3 regions of the Streptomyces sp. NPDC003027 genome follow, and region 3 is predicted to be linked to each of the others. Evidence: riboswitches for the same ligand, from Rfam matches in the RefSeq annotation. Region 3 holds a riboswitch; each other region holds the start of a gene.

Region 1 (3,261 bases), on a different contig from region 3:
GCGGCGGCTGGATGAGGATCAGCAGGTTCCCGCGGCGCAGCGCCGCGAGGACGATGTCACCCTCGGGGTTGCGGGAACGGTCCAGGAACATCTCGCCCGGCGGCGGCCCCCAGTGCTCCTCGACCTGCTCGCGGAGCTCCTCCGGCAGCGTCGCGTACCAGCGCTTGTAGTCGGCGGCCGGGATACGGACGGGGTTGCGGGCCAGCTGCTCCTCGGTGAGCCAGTCCTGGTCGTGGCCGCCGGCCTCGATGAGCGCGTAGATCAGCTCGTCGCCGTCGCCGGAGACCAGGCCGGGGATCTCGTCCTCGGGCCCGAAGTCGTAGCCCTCCTCCCGCAGCCGGCGCAGCAGCGCCACGGCGGAGGCGGGGGTGTCGAGGCCGACGGCGTTTCCGATCCGGGAGTGCTTCGTCGGGTACGCGGAGAGGACCAGGGCCAGACGCTTCTCGGCGTTCGGGATGTGCCGCAGGCGGGCGTGGCGGACGGCGATCCCGGCGACGCGGGCCGCGCGCTCGGCGTCGGCGACGTAGGCCGGGAGCCCGTCCTCGTCGATCTCCTTGAAGGAGAACGGGACGGTGATGAGCCGGCCGTCGAACTCGGGGACGGCGACCTGGCTGGCGGCGTCGAGCGGGGAGAGACCCTCGTCGTTCTCCTCCCAGGCCGTACGTGAACCGGTGAGGCAGAGCGCCTGCAGGATCGGTACGTCGAGGGCGGCGAGCGCGCCCGCGTCCCACGCCTCCTCGTCGCCGCCGGCCTGGGCCTCGGCGGGCTTGGTGCCGCCGGCGGCCAGGACGGTGGTGACGATCGCGTCGACGCCGCGCAGCCGCGCCAGCAGTTCGGGTTCGGGGGCGCGCAGGGAGGCCACGTAGAGCGGCAGGGCCTGGGCTCCGGCGTCCTCGACGGCGTCGCAGAGGGTGCCGACGAAGGCGGTGTTCCCGCTCATGTGGTGGGCGCGGTAGTAGAGCACCGCGACGGTCGGGCCGTCGGTCCTCCGGGGGGTGCGCTCCAGCGGACCCCAGGTGGGGGCCGGGGCCGGGGCCTCGAAGCCGTGGCCGGTGAGCAGCACGGTGTCGGCGAGGAACCGGGCGAGCTGCTCCAGGTTGCCGGGCCCGCCGTGCGCGAGATAGGCGTGAGCCTCGGTGGCGACGCCGATCGGGACCGTGGAGGTCTCCATGAGCTGCGCGTCCGGGGCCTGTTCGCCGGAGAGCACGACCAGCGGCTTGCCGGCGGCGCGCAGCGTCTGGAGCCCGTCCTCCCAGGCCCGCAGGCCGCCGAGGAGGCGTACGACGACGAGGTCCGCACCGTCCAGGAGACCGGGGAGGTCGTCGAGCGCGAGGCGCGAGGGGTTGGCGAACCGGTACGCCACCGGGCCGCCGGCCGCGCGGGCGCTGAGCAGGTCGGTGTCGGAGTGCGACAGCAACAGAATTCGCATGCGAGCGCAGGCCTTCCTCGGGGTTGTCCGCGCCCCGGGTGGTCGTGTGGACGGCGGGAGTTCCTGACTCACCGGGACGCTGGTGCGACCTGGCTCACAGTGGCGGGACCGCGCCGGATTCTCACCGGGCTTCCTCCCCGGGGCCCTGGGACCCCATGCCGTTGTGCATAGTAGATCCTGCCCCCGCCGGGCTGGGGGGTTGGCCGGATCACAGCCGGTGGTCGCGAGGATTCCCGTGGGTATGCTCGCCGCCATGCCGCCCACCCCACCCACCCCGCCCAACCCGGGCGAATCCGTCATACGGGACCGTGGCGACGCCTGCCCCGGGGCGCTACGGCTGCACCCCGCCGACGACGGCCGCCTGGCCCGACTGCGCGTGCCCGCAGGCTTGTTGACGACACGTCAGGTCGAGGTTCTGGCCACCGCGGCAGAGGTTCTGGGCGACGGACGGGTCAGTGTCACCTCCCGGGGAAACGTGGAGCTGCGGGGCCTCGGAGAGAGCTGCGGCGCGGAGCTGGCGGAGCTGCTGGCACCAGCCGGTCTGCTGCCGTCCCCGACCCATGAACGCGTCCGGAACGTGGTGGCCTCACCGGCGGCCGGGTTGGACGGACTCGGCTGCGGTGACGTGCAGTTGTGGGCCCGCGAACTCGACGCGCTGCTGTGCGCCCGGGAAGGGACGGCAGCCCTTTCTGGCCGTTTCCTCTTCGTCCTGGACGACGGGCGCGGGGATGTGGCCGGGCTCGGCGGAGATGTGACCTTGATCGCAGAAGGGCCGACGGTACGGCTCCGGGTCGGCGACCAGGTCTTCCAGCTGGGCGCCGCGGACGCGCCCGGCGCCGCGCTCACCGCCGCGGAGGCCTTCCTGGCCGCCGCCCGAGCCGCGGGGAACGGCGCCTGGCGGGTCCGTGAGCTGCCCGAGGGGCACGAGCCGGACCTGGCGGGGGCGCTCGCCCGGGCCGGGATCGCGGCGGAACCCGTACCGGCACCAGAACTCCCGCACGGGGAACCCCCCGCCCCCGGAGTGCTCGGCGAGAGCGCCGTCTCCGTCCTCGCGCCCCTCGGCCGGCTGACGGCCGAACAGCTGCGGGCCCTGGCCGCCACCGGCGGAGAGGTACGGCTCACCCCCTGGCGCGGCGCCGTCGTCACCGGCTTCCCGGACCGGCCGGCCGCAGCGCGGCGGCTGCGCGAGCTCGACGCGTACGGGCTGATCACGGACCCCGACTCCCCCTGGGCCGGGGTGGGCGCCTGCACCGGACGCCCCGGCTGCGCCAAGTCCCTGGCCGACGTCCGCGCCGACGCCGTACCCGGGCGCTCCCGCGGCCTCCCCGTCCACTTCTCCGGGTGCGCCCGCCGCTGCGGCCACCCCCAGGGCCCCCACGGCACCTGGGTGGACGTCGTCGCGACCGCCGAGGGCGCCTACCTGGTCGACGGCGTCCCCACGCCCCGTACACGCCTCACCGAAGCAGTCGCAACGGCCCGCACCACCGCCCGCACAACGAGATGAGCGAGAACGACACGATGTTCGCCTACGAGAAGGACGGCGCGGAGATCTACCGCCAGTCCTTTGCCACGATCCGCGCCGAGGCGGACCTCGCGGGTCTGCCCGCCGATGTCGCCCAGGTCGCGGTCCGCATGATCCACGCCTGCGGCATGACCGACCTCGTACGCGATATCGCCTACTCGCCGCAGGTCGTCTCCCGCGCCCGCGCCGCCCTGCGCGCCGGGGCACCGATCCTCTGCGACGCGCAGATGGTCGCCAGCGGCGTGACCCGTAAGCGGCTGCCCGCCGACAACGAGGTGATCTGCACCCTCTCCGACCCCTCCGTGCCCGC
Region 2 (3,261 bases), on a different contig from region 3:
GTGGATCACTTCGGGGGGTCCCCCGGTCGGCTGATCCGGTCCGTCGGCGTCCACGTGCTGACACGGGGCGCGAGGGGCGCGAGTGACGGATGTCCGGTCCGCCCCGTAAGGACATGGCTTACCCCGGGTCGCACGGGTCCACATCGTGGACGCGCGGGCCCTCCCGAGCCGCTAAGCGGAATGTCCTGGCACCGGTTCGGGTCACCACACCGCCGGACCCAGTTCATCTTCCGTTCACCCAGGTTGACTACGTTCGACGAGCCACTGACGTCAAACGATTGCCTGGGTAAATGGAACACATCACGCTGCTGCTCACGATTGTGGTCGTGACAGCTCTCGTGTTCGATTTCACGAACGGTTTCCACGACACCGCCAACGCGATGGCGACGACCATCTCGACCGGCGCGATGAAGCCCAAGACGGCGGTGGCCATGTCCGCCGTGCTGAACCTGGTCGGCGCGTTCCTCTCCGTCGAGGTCGCCAAGACGATCTCCAGCGGTCTGGTGAACGAAGAGGGCATCCAGCCCGAAGTCATCTTCGCCGCGCTCGTCGGCGCGATCCTCTGGAACCTTCTGACCTGGCTGGTCGGACTGCCGTCCAGCTCGTCCCACGCCCTCATGGGCGGCCTCATCGGCGCGACGATCGCCTCGGTCGGTCTCAGCGGCGTCAACGGCGGCGTGGTCGTCACCAAGGTCCTCATCCCGGCCATCGCCGCGCCTCTGGTCGCCGGCCTCGCCGCGATGCTCGCCTCCCGGCTGACCTACCGGCTCGGCAGGAACGCCGACCGGAAGACCACCGACAAGGGCTACCGCGCGGGCCAGATCGCCTCCGCCGGTCTCGTCTCCCTCGCCCACGGCACCAACGACGCCCAGAAGACGATGGGCATCATCACGCTGGCCCTGGTCGCCGGCGGCATCCTGGCCCCGGGCTCCAACCCGCCGGTCTGGGTCATCGTCTCCGCCGGTCTGGCCATCGCCCTCGGCACCTACCTGGGCGGCTGGCGCATCATCAGGACCATGGGCAAGGGCCTCACGGACCTCCAGCCGCAGCAGGGCTTCGCCGCCCAGACCAGCGCCGCGGCCGTCATCCTGAGCTCCTCCAACCTCGGCTTCTCCCTGTCGACCACGCACTCCTGCTCCGGCGCCGTCATGGGCGCGGGTCTGGGCCGCAAGGGCGGGGTGGTCCGCTGGTCCACCGCCACCCGGATGTTCGTCGCCTGGGGCCTGACCCTCCCCGCCGCCGGCCTGGTCGCCGCGCTCTCGGAGTACGTCACCCGGCAGGGCGACTGGGGCGTCATCGCCGTCGCCGCCTTCCTGATCGCGTCCTGCACCGCGATCTGGTTCATCTCCCGCCGCCAGGTCGTCGACCACACCAACGTCAACGAGACCGAGACCGAGGCCCCCGGCGTCGTGACCACCGCCATCGCGGCCGTCACCCCGCCCCCGGCCGGGACCCTCACCGACGACCTGAAGGCCACCATCCCGTCGCCGGCTCCCACGGACCCGGCCGCCCCGACCGCCACGGCGACGGTCTAAGGAACGAGAGACATCAGCATGAAGATCGACTGGGCAGCTCTCGGCTCCGTCTTCGGAGTCAGCCTCGTGGCGACCATCGCCCTCGTGGGCCTGTTCACCCTCGGGATCGTCGGCCTCTCCAAGCAGGAGCAGGCCGCGACCCAGGGAGGCTCCGCGGCCCTCGCGCGCACCGGCGCGTACGCCTGCTTCGCGCTGTGCGCGGCGGCCGTCGCGTTCGGCATCTATCTGATCGTCGTCTGACCGATCGACGCACCCACGGCTGGGCGTGCCGCACCGGAAGGTGCGGCACGCCCAGCCGTCGTGTTGTGGGGCTTCGCACACTCTCCCGTCGCAGGTCAAGGGTGAGTTGACGGGTGTTCGCGCTGCGTGGTGGACTTCCGGGGCCATTACGGCGGCAGAAGAGGAAGTCCGGTGCGAATCCGGCGCGGTCCCGCCACTGTGACCGGGGAGCTGATCCCCGGGAGCCAGGAACTCTCCCCGCCGGTCACGTCGAGCCAGGGCGCGGACCCTGAGTGAGGACATAGCGCCATGCCTGGCCGCAGAGCTGCCACCGGTGTATTCGCGTCCACGGGCGTCTTCGCGTACGGAGCCGCCTCCGGCCTGCTCGCGGACCTGCTGATCGGCGACCCGCGCCGCGGCCATCCGGTCGCCGGATTCGGCCGGGCCGCCGGCGCCGTCGAACGACTTCTGCTGCGCGACCACCGCGGGTGGGGCGCGCTGCACACCGCCGTCTGCGCGGGCGGCGCCGCCGGAGCCGCGGCGCTCGCCGCGCGCGCCGTCCGCGGCCGGCCCGTCGCCTCCGCCGCCCTGACCGCCGCCGCCGTGTGGGCGGTCGTCGGCGGTACGACGCTGGGCCGGGAGGCCCGGGCCATCGGCGGGGCGCTGGCCGCCGGCGACCTGGAGGTGGCCCGCGAGCGGCTGCCGCATCTGTGCGGCCGCGACCCGCAGGCCCTGGACGGCCCGGCGATGGCCCGCGCGGTCGTGGAGTCCGTCGCCGAGAACACCTCCGACGCGGTCGTCGGCGCCCTGGTCTGGGGCGCGGTCGCCGGGGTCCCGGGCCTCGTCGGCTTCCGCGCCGTGAACACCCTGGACGCGATGGTCGGTCACAGGTCCCCGAAGTACCGCCGCTTCGGCTGGGCCTCCGCCCGCCTCGACGACGTGGCCGGCTGGCCGGGGGCGCGGCTGACGGCCGCGCTCGCGACGGTCGCGGGCGGCGACCCCCGTGGGGCGGTCCGGGCATGGCGGGCGGACGCGGGCAGGCACCCGAGCCCCAACGCCGGCCCGGTCGAGGCCGCGTTCGCGGGAGCGCTCGGCGTACGGCTCGGCGGGACGCTCTCGTACGGCGGACGGGTCGAGCACCGGCCGGTGCTCAACGGTGAGGGCCGGGACGTGGAAGTGGCGGACATCGAGCGGGCCGTACGGCTGTCGCGCCGGGTGACCGGACTGACGCTGGCGGCCTGTGTGGCCGGAAGGATCGTGGTGGGCGCCATGAAGCGGAGGAGCGCATGAGGAGCGGACCGAGGGGAGGCGGGCTGCTGGTCGCGGGGACCACGTCCGACGCGGGCAAGAGCGTCGTCACGGCCGGGATCTGCCGCTGGCTGGTCCGCAAGGGCGTGAAGGTGGCGCCGTTCAAGGGCCAGAACATGTCCCTGAACTCCTTCGTGACCAGGGAGGGCGCGGAGATCGGGCGGGCGCAGGCGATGCAGGCGCAGGCCGCGCGGGTGGA
Region 3 (3,261 bases):
CGTCAGCCCCAACCGGGCCGCCTGGGCCTGCCGGATCCTGGCCATGGAGTCGAGCAGGAGAAAACTGATCCGGTACATCACGAGCGCGACGTCCACGACCGGACCCGGCACCCCCGCCCGTACGAGCCGGGGCAGCACGTCCGAGACGGGTGTGGTGAACGCGAACAGCAGCACCCCCAGCGACGCGGCCGATGTGCGCAGCAGCAGTTCACCCGCGTGCGACGGACCGTCCGGCGCCAGGGCGACGAAGCCGCGCGCCCCTCCCACCTCGAACAGCAGCGGCACCGCCCCCGTCACACAGAAGCCCAGCGGGATCCGGAACGCCCGCCACAGCTGACGTCCGGGCACTCCGGCGGGACCGAGCAGCACCGCGAGGGTGGCCGCCGCGACCAGAACGGCGCCCGGCCAGGGCGGCAGACAGACCGCGCACAGCGTCAGGCCGAAGCCCAGCGCGGCCTTCTCGCACGGGTGACGGCGGCGCCAGCGACTGCTGTGCGCCGCCGCGTCGATCGGCAGCATCGGCGGTTACTCGTCGCCCGTGGCGGCGCGCGTCACCTTCGGGGCGTCCGTGGCGACCGGTGCGGCCGCCGCGGCCAGTGCGCGCTCCTCGCCCTGGCGACGTCCGCGCCGCAGACCGAAGTAGTACGCGAGGACACCGGCGCCGATGGCCGCCTGGAGCGCGAACAGTGCCGACTCGACCTCGCCGGACGGAGGCTCGTACAGCGGGCTGAACCACGGCTCGTAGTCGGGCCGGATCTCCGTGATCGCGGCCTCCGCCTCGGCGTCGGCCCCCGCGAACGGCTCCTCCTTGTGGTCGCCGAGCCCCAGGACCAGCGGCAGCACCGCCAGCGCGGCGACGGCGAGCAGCAGCAGGGCGTTGATCTTCGTGTTCCTGCTCATCCGGCTCATCGGGCCACCGCCTCCGTGGTCTCGCTCTTCCGGGCACCGGGAAGCAGCACCCCGAGCCGGGTCAGATCCCCCTTGCTCGACTGCGTCAGCAGACGCATCACGAGCACCGTCAGCAGACCCTCGCTCACCGCGAGCGGCAGCTGCGTGACGGCGAAGATCCCGCCGAACTTCGCCAGCGCGCCGAGCACACCGCTGCCGGGGTCGGGGAACGCGACCGCCAGCTGCACGCTGGTGACGCAGTAGGTGGACAGGTCGGCGACGAACGCGCCGAAGAACACGCTCACCATCAGCGGCACGTCGAAGCGGCGCAGCAGCCGGTACGCCCCGTACCCCGCCCACGGGCCGACGACGGCCATCGAGAAGACGTTGGCGCCGAGGGTGGTGAGCCCGCCGTGCGCCAGGAGCAGCGCCTGGAAGAGCAGCGTGATCGTGCCGAGGACCGCCATCACGGGCGGCCGGAACAGGATCGCCCCGAGGCCCGTTCCGGTGGGGTGGGAGCAACTGCCCGTCACCGACGGAATCTTGAGCGCGGACAGGACGAAGGTGAAGGCGCCCGAGGCGCCCAGCAGCAGAGTGGATTCGGGATGGGCCTTGACCTCACGGGTCAGGGCACGGACACCGTGGACGACGAACGGGGCGGACGCGACGGCCCAGGCGGCCGCGTGCACAGGGGGCAGATAGCCCTCGGCGATATGCATGGTTGGGAGACCCTCTCCAGCACCTCGTGGATGGACAACGCACCTTGGCCGGTCTCCTGGCTGACGGTCATGCCGCCCGGACTCCGCCTTCCCACACCACGACGGTCTCCCGCGGCGGTGCAGTGGCTCCCCTGGGGGTTGTCCCCAAGGGGGTGGAGCCGGACCTCCCGATCACAGTGGCGAGGGCCGCACCGGTACTGCACCGGTTTCCCGTACACCAAGGCCCTGCGACACTAGTGCGTTGACCAGGTACATCACAACACGGTCGGCTCCCGGTACGGCCCGTGACGGGTGCCCGCCTCCCGCCCGCTCACCCCTTCCGGTACGTGTACGCCTCCGCGGCCGCGGCCTCCACGGCGTCCAGGTCCCCGCCCGCCGTCGCCGTGACGAGGGCGGCGATCGCGCCCTCGACGAAGGGCGCGTCCACGAGCCGCGCCCCCTCGGGCAGCTCGTCGCCCTCGGCGAGGAGCGCCTTGACGGTCAGCACGGCGCTGCCCAGATCGACGAGGAGGGCCACACCGGCGCCCCGGTCGACCGCCCTCGCCGCCTCGGCGATCAGGTCGGAGCTGGTGCCGAGTCCGCCGTCCGGGGTGCCGCCGGCGGGCCGGATCGGTGCGGTGGGGCCGCCGCCCGAGAGGCCCTGGGCGAGTTCGGCCACGGCCGCGGCGACGGCGGCGCTGTGCGAGACGAGAACGATGCCGACCCGCCCGCTCATCCGGCCACCTCCGCGAGGGCGGCGATCAGCAGCGCGGACGAGGTGGCCCCGGGGTCCTGGTGCCCGATCGACCGTTCGCCCAGATAGCTGGCCCTGCCCTTGCGGGCCTGGAGCGGTACGGTCGCCAGCGCGCCCTCCTCGGCCGCCGTCCGGGCCGCCGCGAAGGACTCGCGCAGCGCCTCGGCCGCCGGGACGAGCGCGTCCAGCATCGTCTTGTCGCCGACCTGGGCCCCGCCGAGCTGGGCGACGGCGGCGACCCCGGTGGCCAGCGCGTCGGCGAACGCCTCGCGGGTCACGGTCCCGGCGTCGCCGAGCGCCTTGCCGGTGCGGCGCAGGAGCGTCCCGTACAGCGGACCGGAGGCACCCCCGACGGTGGAGATCAACTGCCGTCCTGCGGTGGTGAGTACGGCCCCCGGGGTGGGGGGCGGCTCCTTCGCCAGGACGTCCGTCACGGCGGCGAACCCCCGCTTCAGATTGGAGCCGTGGTCGGCGTCGCCGATCGCCGAGTCGAGCTCGGTGAGACGGTCGGCCTCACGGTCGACGGCGGAAGCGGCGACGCTCAGCCAGCGCTGGAAGAACGCGGCGTCGAACTGGCCCGGCTCGTTCGTCTCGGTCACTTCGGTCACTCTCCTTCTCACCGGCCCCAGCGGAGGGCGGGCGTCTGCACGGGCGCGTCCCACAGGCGTAGCAGTTCCTCATCGGCCTCACAGAGCGTGACCGAACAGCCGGCCATGTCGAGGGAGGTCACATAGTTCCCGACCAGGGTGCGGGCGACCGGGATCCCGCGCTCCTTCAGCACGCGCTGCACCTCGGCGTTGAACCCGTACAGTTCGAGCAGCGGGGTGGCGCCCATGCCGTTGACCAGCGCCAGGACCGGGCCGGACGGCCGCAGGTCGTCCAGTACGGCATCGACGGCGAAGTCCGCGATCTCCCGCGAGG

The links. A riboswitch is a leader RNA that binds a small molecule or an ion and turns the genes downstream of it on or off. The one in region 3 is predicted to bind cobalamin.
Region 1: linked by a shared signal. The riboswitch ahead of cobN (cobaltochelatase subunit CobN) and the one ahead of ACWDX6_RS25855 (energy-coupling factor ABC transporter permease) in region 3 are both predicted to bind cobalamin.
Region 2: linked by a shared signal. The riboswitch ahead of ACWDX6_RS18325 (cobalamin biosynthesis protein) and the one ahead of ACWDX6_RS25855 (energy-coupling factor ABC transporter permease) in region 3 are both predicted to bind cobalamin.

What each region holds. Positions count from the first base shown of each region.
Region 1 covers NZ_JBSFTU010000006.1:152,337-155,597, reverse strand. Annotated here, with positions in the region: gene cobN (cobaltochelatase subunit CobN) at 1-1,429, opposite strand, end outside; cobalamin riboswitch at 1,468-1,605, opposite strand; gene ACWDX6_RS07445 (cobalamin biosynthesis protein CobG) at 1,671-2,933, shown strand; gene ACWDX6_RS07440 (precorrin-8X methylmutase) at 2,948-3,261, shown strand, end outside.
Region 2 covers NZ_JBSFTU010000023.1:54,590-57,850, forward strand. Annotated here, with positions in the region: gene ACWDX6_RS18315 (anion permease) at 291-1,535, shown strand; gene ACWDX6_RS18320 (hypothetical protein) at 1,554-1,775, shown strand; cobalamin riboswitch at 1,897-2,030, shown strand; gene ACWDX6_RS18325 (cobalamin biosynthesis protein) at 2,064-3,044, shown strand; gene ACWDX6_RS18330 (cobyric acid synthase) at 3,041-3,261, shown strand, end outside.
Region 3 covers NZ_JBSFTU010000045.1:28,509-31,769, reverse strand. Annotated here, with positions in the region: gene cbiQ (cobalt ECF transporter T component CbiQ) at 1-519, opposite strand, end outside; gene ACWDX6_RS25860 (energy-coupling factor ABC transporter substrate-binding protein) at 526-900, opposite strand; gene ACWDX6_RS25855 (energy-coupling factor ABC transporter permease) at 906-1,607, opposite strand; cobalamin riboswitch at 1,637-1,844, opposite strand; gene ACWDX6_RS25850 (PTS-dependent dihydroxyacetone kinase phosphotransferase subunit DhaM) at 1,918-2,322, opposite strand; gene dhaL (dihydroxyacetone kinase subunit DhaL) at 2,319-2,948, opposite strand; gene dhaK (dihydroxyacetone kinase subunit DhaK) at 2,957-3,261, opposite strand, start outside.